2 regions of the Streptomyces sp. NPDC007929 genome follow, and region 1 is predicted to be linked to the other one. Evidence: riboswitches for the same ligand, from Rfam matches in the RefSeq annotation. Region 1 holds a riboswitch; the other holds the start of a gene.
The links. A riboswitch is a leader RNA that binds a small molecule or an ion and turns the genes downstream of it on or off. The one in region 1 is predicted to bind S-adenosylmethionine.
Positions count from the first base shown of each region.

Region 1 (4,864 bases):
CACCCCCCACGGTTGGGGGCGTGCGCCGGAACGCGTCGACCGCGGCTGAATGTATCTGTCCAACTGCCGTCTGCAACAGGTCAATCGGACGAGAATTCTGGACGCGCCGGGTCCGGAATGTGGGGAGAATTCGCCCGAGTTCAGGGCAAGTCGGGCCACACAAAGGGAACAAAAGCCGCAAAAGATGCGCACACTTTGGCTACATCTTGTCGGGCTCGCAGCGGGAATTCAGGGTTCCGATCAGGGGATCGGGACCGCGTTCCCCAACTGTACCGCGCTCAATCACGCAGAATTGCCCCCTCCGCTTCTCTCACGGAGGGGGCAATTCGATGAACTCTCAGTGACGGCCGTTACCGAAGGTAATGATCAAGCCGTCCGACCGGTTCAGCCGCCGGCGACGGCGGGAATGATCGACACACCGGCACCGTCGGGCGTGGCCGTCTCCAGCCCCTGCTCGAACCGCACGTCGTCGTCGTTGACGTACACGTTGACGAACCGGCGCAACTTGCCCTGGTCGTCCAGCACCCGGGCGGCGATCCCGGTGTGGTTCTTCTCCAGATCGGCGATGACCTCGCCGAGGGTCCCACCATCGGCGGACACCTCAGCCTGGCCGCCGGTGTAGGTGCGCAGGATCGTGGGGATGCGAACGGTGACGCTCATATCTTCAAAACCTCCGGGTTGGGTGACGCACCTGCTCTTAGGGGCGCGGGGCTGTGTCGATTTGCGGCTCCGCCGCGCGGGCGCGACCAGCCCCCACCGGCCCGCAGCGAACGACGATCAGACGAGCCCGGCTTCCCGGAACGAGTCCAGGTTGGGCCGAATCGTCGCAGTGAGCCCGGTACCCGCCACCGCGTCCAGCGTCTTCAGCCCATCACCCGTGTTCAGCACCACGGTCGTCAACGACGGGTCGAGCAGCCCGCTCTCGATCAGCTTCTTGGCGACACCCACGGTCACACCACCGGCGGTCTCCGCAAAGATCCCCTCGGTCCGCGCGAGCAACTTGATCGCATCGACGACCTGCTCGTCGTTCACGTCCTCCACCGCCCCACCGGTCCGCCGCGCGATGTCCAGCACGTACGGCCCGTCCGCGGGATTCCCGATCGCCAGCGACTTGGCGATCGTGTTCGGCTTCTGCGGGCGCACCACGTCATGCCCGGCCTTGTAGGCGACGGACACCGGCGAGCACCCCTCGGCCTGCGCACCGAAGATCTTGTACGGCTTGTCCTCGACCAGACCGAGCTTGATCAGCTCCTGGAGCCCCTTGTCGATCTTCGTCAGCTGCGAGCCGGAGGCGATCGGCACGACCAGCTGGTCGGGGAGCTTCCAGCCGAGCTGCTCGCAGATCTCGTACGCGAGGGTCTTGGAGCCCTCGGCGTAGTACGGCCGCAGGTTGACGTTGACGAAGCCCCAGCCCTCGCCGGCCGGGTCGCCGATCAGCTCGGAGCAGAAGCGGTTCACGTCGTCGTAGTTGCCCTCGATGCCGACGAGCTCGCCGCCGTAGACCGCGGCCATGACGACCTTGCCCTGCTCCAGGTCGTGCGGGATGAACACGCAGGAGCGGAACCCGGCGCGGGCCGCGGCGGCGCCCACCGCACCGGCCAGGTTGCCGGTGGAGGAGCAGGAGAGCGTGGTGAAGCCGAAGGCGCGCGCGGCCTCCAGGGCCTGGGCGACGACGCGGTCCTTGAAGGAGTGCGTGGGGTTGCCGGAGTCGTCCTTCACGAACAGCTTGCCGGCGTCGACGCCCAGCTCGCGCGCGAGGTTGTCGGCCTTGACGAGCTTGGTCCAGCCGGGGTTGATGTTCGGCTTGTCCGCGACGTCGGCCGGGACCGGCAGCAGCGGGGCGTAGCGCCAGATGTTCGCGGGTCCCGCTTCGATGCGCTTGCGGAGCTCTTCGGTGTCGTAGGCCGAGAAGTCGTAGGCGATCTCCAGCGGGCCGAAACACTCCTGGCACGCGAAGACCGGGCCGAGGGGCACACGGTGGCCGCACTCGCGGCAGCTGAGCGCGGCGGCGGGGCCGAGGTCTACGGTGGATTCAGTGGTGCTTGCAACAGTCTGCGCAGCCATGTGAGGCGAGGCCCTTTCTCCTCATCTTCCTCACGACGCATCTCGCCGTGAGACGGATTTGGCACCTTCCCGAGCCGGGAGCCTCGCGCTGGTGGTCGACAGTGACCTACGAGTACCGACTGGAGGGTTGCCGGGGCTTCATCGGGCCGTTTCCCTCTGCCCCTCTGGATGAGCTGTATGTGGTTGTAGGCGGCGGGTGACCCCGGACATGCGATGGTCATCCGCGTTGTTCAAGACTGTAACCGACGACCCGGACAGTTGAGATAGTCGTCCGAACCGCGAGATGACTGTACCCGTCAGCCGCTACGGCGGCGGGCAACCCGTCCCGCCGAGAGTACGCAGAGGAGCCGCCACGGTGCTGGAAGAAGTCGAGCGCTGGCTGAGCACCCGTTCCTGGTCAGCGAACGAGCGCCCGCTCCACCAGATCCTCGCCGCGAAGCAGCGCACGGGCCGGACGGTCAGCGTGGTGCTGCCCGCGCTCAACGAGGAGGCGACGGTCGGCGACATCGTCTCCGTCATCCGCCATGACCTGATGCGGCAGGTGCCGCTCGTCGACGAGGTGGTCGTCGTCGACTCCGGGTCCGCCGACCGCACCTCCGAGGTGGCCGCCGCCGCGGGCGCCCGGGTGGTGCACCGGGACGCGATACTCCCGCGCCTGCCCGCCGTGCCCGGCAAGGGCGAGGTGCTGTGGCGTTCGCTCCTGGTCACCCGCGGCGACATCGTCTGCTTCGTGGACGCGGACCTCAGGGACTTCTCGTCCGACTTCGTCTCCGGGATCGTGGGCCCGCTGCTGACGGATCCGGACGTGGAGCTGGTGAAGGCCATGTACGACCGCCCCCTCGGCGGCGCCGCCGGGCAGGGCGGCCGGGTCACCGAGCTGATGGCGCGCCCGCTGCTGAACATGCACTGGCCGCAGCTGGCCGGTTTCGTGCAGCCGCTGGGCGGCGAGTACGCGGCCCGCCGCTCCCTGCTGGAGCAGCTGCCCTTCCCCGTCGGGTACGGCGTGGAGCTGGGCATGCTGGTGGACGCCCTGCACCTGGTGGGCCTGGACGCCCTCGCCCAGGTGGACGTGGGGGTGCGCAAGCACCGGCACCAGGACGGGCAGGCGCTGGGCCGGATGGCCGCCGCGATCTACCGCACGGCCCAGCTGCGGCTGGCCCGCGGGCATCTGATCCGGCCGTCCCTGACGCAGTTCGAGCGAGGCGAGGACGGCTTCGAGCCGCGGACGTACTCCGTGGACACCGAGGAGCGTCCGCCGATGGTGGACATCGCCGAGTACCAGGCGCGGAAAGCGGCCTGACCGGGACGGTTTTCGGCCGGACGCGGCAGATCCGCACGTTTGAGCGTTCGGGGGCCGGGCTAGGTTGAGGCTTATGTCTTCGACGAACGGTGCTGCGCAGGTGCTGGTGGCCTCCAACCGGGGTCCCGTCTCGTACACGGTGGGCGAGGACGGCTCGCTGGAGGCCAAACGGGGCGGTGGCGGGCTGGTCTCCGGGCTCTCCGCGATCGGCTCGGACGCGGACGCGCTGTGGGTGTGCTCGGCGCTGTCCGACGGCGACCGCGAGGCCGTACGGCGCGGGATCGGCGAGGACGGCGTGCGGATGCTGGACATCCCGGCCGACGTGCACGCCGACGCGTACAACGGCATCGCCAACTCGGTCCTGTGGTTCGTGCACCACATGCTCTACCAGACACCCCTGGAGCCGGTCTTCGACGCGGAGTTCCGGCGGCAGTGGGCGTCCTACGAGGCGTACAACCGGGCGTTCGCCGAGGCGCTGGCCGAGGAGGCCGGGCAGGGCGCGGCGGTCGTGGTGCAGGACTACCACCTGACGCTGGTGCCGGGCATGCTCCGCGAGCTGCGGCCCGACCTGCGCATCGGGCACTTCTCGCACACGCCGTGGGCGCCGCCCGAGTACTTCCGGATGCTGCCGGACGACGTGGCCGGGCAGGTGCTGCGCGGCATGCTCGGCGCGGACCGCCTCGGCTTCCTCACCGAACGCTGGGCGGAGGCGTTCACCGCGTGCGCCGAGCGGTTCGCGGGCGGGCTGGGCGGCACGCGGGTCGGGGTGCACGGCCTCGGCGCCGACGCGGACTTCCTGCGCAAGCGGGCCCACGAGCCGGACGTCGAGGAGCGGATCACCGCGCTGCGGCAGGAGATCGGCGAGGGCCGGCGCACCATCGTCCGGGTGGACCGCACCGAACTGTCCAAGAACATCGTGCGCGGCCTGCTGGCCTACCGCCGCCTGCTGGAGACGCACGCCGAGTGGCGCGAGCGGGTGGTGCACGTCGCCTTCGCCTACCCCTCCCGGCAGGACCTCGCGGTGTACCGGGACTACACGGCCGAGGTGCGGCGGGTCGCCGACGAGATCAACGCCGAGTACGGCACGCCCGGCTGGACTCCGGTCGTGCTGCACGTCAAGGACGACTTCGCCCGCTCCCTGGCCGCCTACCGGCTGGCCGACGTGGCCCTCGTCAACCCCATCCGCGACGGCATGAACCTCGTCGCCAAGGAGGTCCCGGTGGTCTCCGACGCGGGCTGCGCGCTGGTGCTGTCGCGGGAGGCCGGGGCGCACGAGGAGCTGGGCGAGGACGCCGTCACGGTGAACCCCTACGACATCACGGGTACGGCGGCGGCCCTGCACGAGGCCCTGTCGATGCGCCCGGAGGAACGCGCCGAACGCTGCAAGCGCCTGGCCGCGGCGGCGACGGCACTGCCACCGGCACAGTGGTTCGTCGACCAGCTCAACGCGTTGAGGGGCTGAGGGCCGCATGAGCAGCCTTCCCACCCCCGCCACGAAGG
Region 1 is NZ_JBIBKD010000006.1:162,721-167,584, reverse strand. Features, by position in the region: gene ACFZDE_RS21535 (MoaD/ThiS family protein) at 385-660, opposite strand; gene thrC (threonine synthase) at 778-2,064, opposite strand; SAM riboswitch class I at 2,083-2,239, opposite strand; gene ACFZDE_RS21525 (glucosyl-3-phosphoglycerate synthase) at 2,420-3,364, shown strand; gene ACFZDE_RS21520 (trehalose-6-phosphate synthase) at 3,438-4,826, shown strand; gene otsB (trehalose-phosphatase) at 4,834-4,864, shown strand, end outside.

Region 2 (4,864 bases), on a different contig from region 1:
GCGCGAGCTCGAGTGGTCGCACGAGGGCATCGTCGCGTACTCGAAGATCTGCACCCACGTCGGTTGCCCGATCTCCCTGTACGAGCAGCAGACGCACCACGTGCTCTGCCCGTGCCACCAGTCCACCTTCGACCTCTCCGACGGTGCCCGAGTGATCTTCGGTCCCGCCGGTCACGCCCTGCCGCAGCTCCGCATCGGCGTGAACGACGAGGGCTACCTCGAGGCGCTCGGCGACTTCGAAGAGCCCGTCGGCCCTGCTTTCTGGGAGCGCGGATGAGCACTGCACAGACACGACGCAAGGCGCCCGCGGGTGAGCGGGTCGCCGACTGGGCCGACGGCCGCCTGGGGATCTACTCCCTGGCCAAGGCCAACATGCGCAAGATCTTCCCGGACCACTGGTCCTTCATGCTCGGTGAGATCTGCCTGTACAGCTTCATCATCATCATCCTCACGGGTGTGTACCTGACGCTGTTCTTCCACCCGTCGATGAACGAGGTGGAGTACCACGGCAGTTACGTCCCGCTCCAGGGGCAGCTGATGTCGGAGGCGTTCGCCTCCACGCTGGACATCAGCTTCGACGTCCGCGGCGGTCTGCTCATCCGGCAGATCCACCACTGGGCGGCGATCATCTTCCTCGCCGGCATGTTCGTGCACATGATGCGCGTCTTCTTCACCGGCGCGTTCCGCAAGCCGCGCGAGATCAACTGGATGTTCGGCTTCCTGCTGTTCGTCCTGGGCATGTTCACCGGCTTCACCGGCTACTCGCTCCCGGACGACCTGCTCTCCGGCACCGGTGTCCGCTTCACACAGGGCGCGATCCTGTCCGTGCCGATCGTGGGCACGTACATCTCGATGTTCCTGTTCGGCGGGGAGTTCCCGGGTACCGACTTCGTCGCCCGGTTCTACTCGATCCACATCCTGCTGCTGCCGGGCATCATGCTCGGGCTCGTGGTCGGCCACCTGATCCTGGTCTTCTACCACAAGCACACCCAGTTCGCGGGTCCCGGCCGGACCAACAAGAACGTCGTCGGCATGCCGCTGCTGCCGGTCTACATGGCCAAGGCCGGAGGCTTCTTCTTCCTGGTCTTCGGTGCCATCTCGGCCCTCGCCGGCATCGCGACGATCAACCCGATCTGGGTCCTGGGCCCCTACCGGCCCGACCAGGTGTCGACCGGTGCCCAGCCCGACTGGTACATGGGCTTCGCCGAGGGCCTCATCCGGGCGATGCCCGGCTGGGAGATCAACCTCTGGGGTCACACCCTCGTCCTGGGCGTGTTCATCCCGCTGGTGCTGTTCGGTGTGTTCCTCGGGATCATCGCCCTGTACCCGTTCATCGAGTCCTGGGTCACCGGGGACAAGCGCGAGCACCACATCCTGGACCGTCCGCGCAACGCCCCGACCCGTACCGGTGTCGGTGTCGCGTGGGTGACCGGGTACATCATCATGCTGATCGGCGGTGGCAACGACATCGTCGCCACGCACTTCCATCTGTCGATCAACTCGGTCACCTGGTTCGTCCGGATCGGGTTCTTCCTCGGACCGGTCATCGCCTTCGTGATCACCAAGCGCATCTGCCTCGGCCTGCAGCGCCGGGACAAGGAGAAGGTGCTGCACGGCCGCGAGTCGGGCATCATCAAGCGCCTGCCGCACGGTGAGTTCATCGAGGTGCACGAGCCGCTCAGCCAGGAGCAGATGTACACGCTCACGGCGCACGAGCAGTACAAGCCGGCCGAGATCGGCCCGACGGTCGACGAGAACGGTGTCGAGCGCAAGGTGAAGGGCTCCGAGAAGCTGCGCGCCAAGCTCAGCGACGCCTACTACGGCGAGGGTGCCCAGATCCCGAAGCCCACCGCCGAGGAGTACCGGGAGATCACGAGCGGCCACGGCCACCACTGATCACTGCTTCGCCACGCCACACGAAGGGCCCCGTCCGTCCCCCAAGCTCAAAAGAGCAGGGGGTGCCCCCAGCCGGACGGGGCCCTTCGCCGTGTCCCGGGCTGGATAGGGTGGACCCCGTTGAGACTCTCGTCCCGCAGTACGGGACGCCTGACCCTGGAGCGGCTTATGAGCGCTGTGACCCCCGCTGGAGGCGACACCGCGGCGGGCCGCTCCTGGCCCCTGCTGCTGAACGGCCTGCTGGACGGCAGGCACCTGAGCGCCGACGACACCGCCTGGGCGATGGACCGGATCATGCGCGCAGAGGCGACCGAGGCGCAGATCGCCGGGTTCGTCGTGGCCCTGCGCGCCAAGGGCGAGACCGTCGAGGAGATCAACGGCCTGGTGCGCACGATGTACGAGCACGCCAACGTCATCGAGGTGCCCGGGGCGACGGTCGACATCGTCGGCACGGGCGGTGACGGCGCCAAGACCGTCAACATCTCCACGATGTCCTCGATCGTCGTCGCCGGCACCGGTGCCAAGGTCGTCAAGCACGGCAACCGCGCCGCGTCCTCGGCGTCCGGGGCCTCCGACGTGCTGGAGAAGCTCGGCGTCAACCTGGAGCTGCCCCTGCACCGGGTGACGGAGGTCGCCGAGGAGGCCGGGATCACCTTCTGCTTCGCGGTGAAGTTCCACCCGGCGCTGCGGCACGCGGGCGCCGCCCGCGGCCAGTTGGGCATCCGCACGGTCTTCAACGCCCTCGGTCCGCTCACCAACCCGGCCCGGGTCCGCTCCCAGGCCGTCGGCGTCGCGGACCCGCGCATGGCGCCGATCGTCGCGGGCGTCTTCGCCGAGCGCGGCAACTCCTCCCTGGTCTTCCGGGGCGACGACGGTCTGGACGAGCTGACCACCACGGCCACCTCCCGGGTGTGGATCGTCCGGAACGGCACGGTCACCGAGGAGGCCTTCGACCCGCGTGACGTGGGCCTCGAACTGGTCCCCGTGGAGGCCCTGCGCGGCGCCGACGCCTCGTACAACGCCGAGGTCGCACGGCGCCTCCTGGACGGCGAGACGGGGCCGGTGCGGGACGCGGTGGTGCTGAACTCGGCGGCGGCCCTGGTGGCCCTGGAGCCGACGGACGCGCCGCTGGCCGAGCAGATCCGCGCCGCGATGGTGAAGGCGGCCGAGTCGATCGACTCGGGCGCGGCCAAGCGCACGCTGGAGCGCTGGGTGGCCGCGAGCAACCGGTAGGGAACCACCGGACGGCGTCCCGCGATCCGGACTCGGGTTGCGGGACGCCGATCTCTTCGCGTACGTTCCTGATCAGGTCATGAGTGACAGTCACAAGGCCCCGGCCGACTGTCCGGCAACCCTCCGTCCGTGGCGGGGTGCCCCGGGTGAAGACCGGGCCGCAGGCAGCGAGGTCTGTGGCAAGCGCGTGACGAGGAGTCTTCCGTGAACCAGCGAATGCGATAGGGCCGCAGAGCCCCGCCTCCGCACCCCCTTTCCCCTTCCTTCCCCCGCTTGAGCCGTACGCGCTCGCGGGTGGATTCCACCTGCCTTCACGGGAGTTCCGCCATGTCTGTCTCCACCCTTGCCGCCGACCGGTCCGTTTGTGCCCCGCTGCCCGTTCTGGGGCGGGATGTCACCGTGCCGCTCGTGACCGGCGGTGAGGTCACCTACGCCGCCCTCGACTACGCCGCCAGCGCCCCGGCGCTCCAGCGGGTCTGGGACGACGTCGCCGCCTACGCGCCGTACTACGGCAGCGTCCACCGCGGCGCCGGGTACCTCTCCCAGCTCTCCACCGAGCTGTTCGAGAACGCCCGCCGGACCGTCGCGGAGTTCCTCGACTGCCGCGAGGACGACCAGGTCGTGTTCACCCGGTCCACCACCGACTCCCTCAACCTCCTCGCCGCCGCGCTCCCCGCCGACTGCCAGGTCTTCGTCTTCGAGACCGAGCACCACGCCGCCCTGCTGCCCTGGCGCGGCGCCGGGGTGACCTACCTCGACGCGCCGCGCAGCCCCCGCGAGGCCGTCGAGACCCTGGAGCGCGCCCTCGCCGACCGCGACCCGCACGGCCCCGCCCTCGTGTGTGTCACCGGCGCCTCGAACGTCACCGGTGAACTGTGGCCCGTGCGGGAGCTCACGGCGGCCGCGCACGCCCACGGTGCGCGCATCGTCCTGGACGCCGCCCAGCTGGCCCCGCACCACCAGGTCTCCGTCGCCGGCCTCGACGTCGACTGGGTCGCCTTCTCCGGGCACAAGCTGTACGCGCCCTTCGGCTCGGGCGTCCTGGCCGGGCGGGCCGACTGGCTGCGCGCGGCCGAGCCGTACCTCGCGGGCGGCGGCGCCAGCCGCAAGGTCGGCCGGCGCCAGGACGGCGCAGTGGACGTGGAGTGGCACGACAGCGCCGTCCGCCACGAGGCCGGGTCACCGAACGTCATCGGCGCCTACGCCCTCGCCTCGGCCTGCAAGGCGCTGACCGAGGCCGGCTTCGACGCCCTCGTCGCCCGTGAGCAGCACCTGGTCCAGGTGGTGCGCGACGGCCTCGCCGACGTCCCCGAGGTGCGGTTCCTGTCCCTCTTCGGGGACGAGGCGCCACGCGTCGGGGTGCTCTCCTTCGTCGTCGAGGGCTGGAACAGCTCCCACTTCGCCGCCGCCCTGTCCGCCGAGTACGGCATCGGCGTACGCGACGGGCTGTTCTGCGCCCACCCGCTGCTGCGCACCCTGCTCGGCAGCGACCCGCAGACGCAGGGGGAGTGCGGGGCGCCGGAGGCCGCGCCCGGGGAGAAGTCGCTCAACGCCATCCGGGTCAGCTTCGGCGCCGGCACGCCGGACGAGCACGTGGAGCGCTTCGTGCGGGCCGTGAAGGAGCTCGTGTCGGACGGGGCGAAGTGGAACTACCGCACGGAGGACGGGCGCTGCGTGCCGGACACCTCCGCCTGAGCCGGCAGCCGGGCGCCCAGGACGATCATCCGCAGGGCCC
Region 2 is NZ_JBIBKD010000011.1:290,089-294,952, reverse strand. Features, by position in the region: gene ACFZDE_RS32825 (Rieske 2Fe-2S domain-containing protein) at 1-277, shown strand, start outside; gene ACFZDE_RS32820 (cytochrome b N-terminal domain-containing protein) at 274-1,896, shown strand; gene trpD (anthranilate phosphoribosyltransferase) at 2,065-3,129, shown strand; SAM riboswitch class IV at 3,205-3,321, shown strand; gene ACFZDE_RS32810 (aminotransferase class V-fold PLP-dependent enzyme) at 3,457-4,824, shown strand; gene ACFZDE_RS32805 (glycerate kinase) at 4,779-4,864, opposite strand, start outside.
Region 2: it holds a riboswitch for S-adenosylmethionine, as region 1 does, so the genes downstream of both, ACFZDE_RS32810 (aminotransferase class V-fold PLP-dependent enzyme) here and thrC (threonine synthase) in region 1, are expected to answer to the same signal.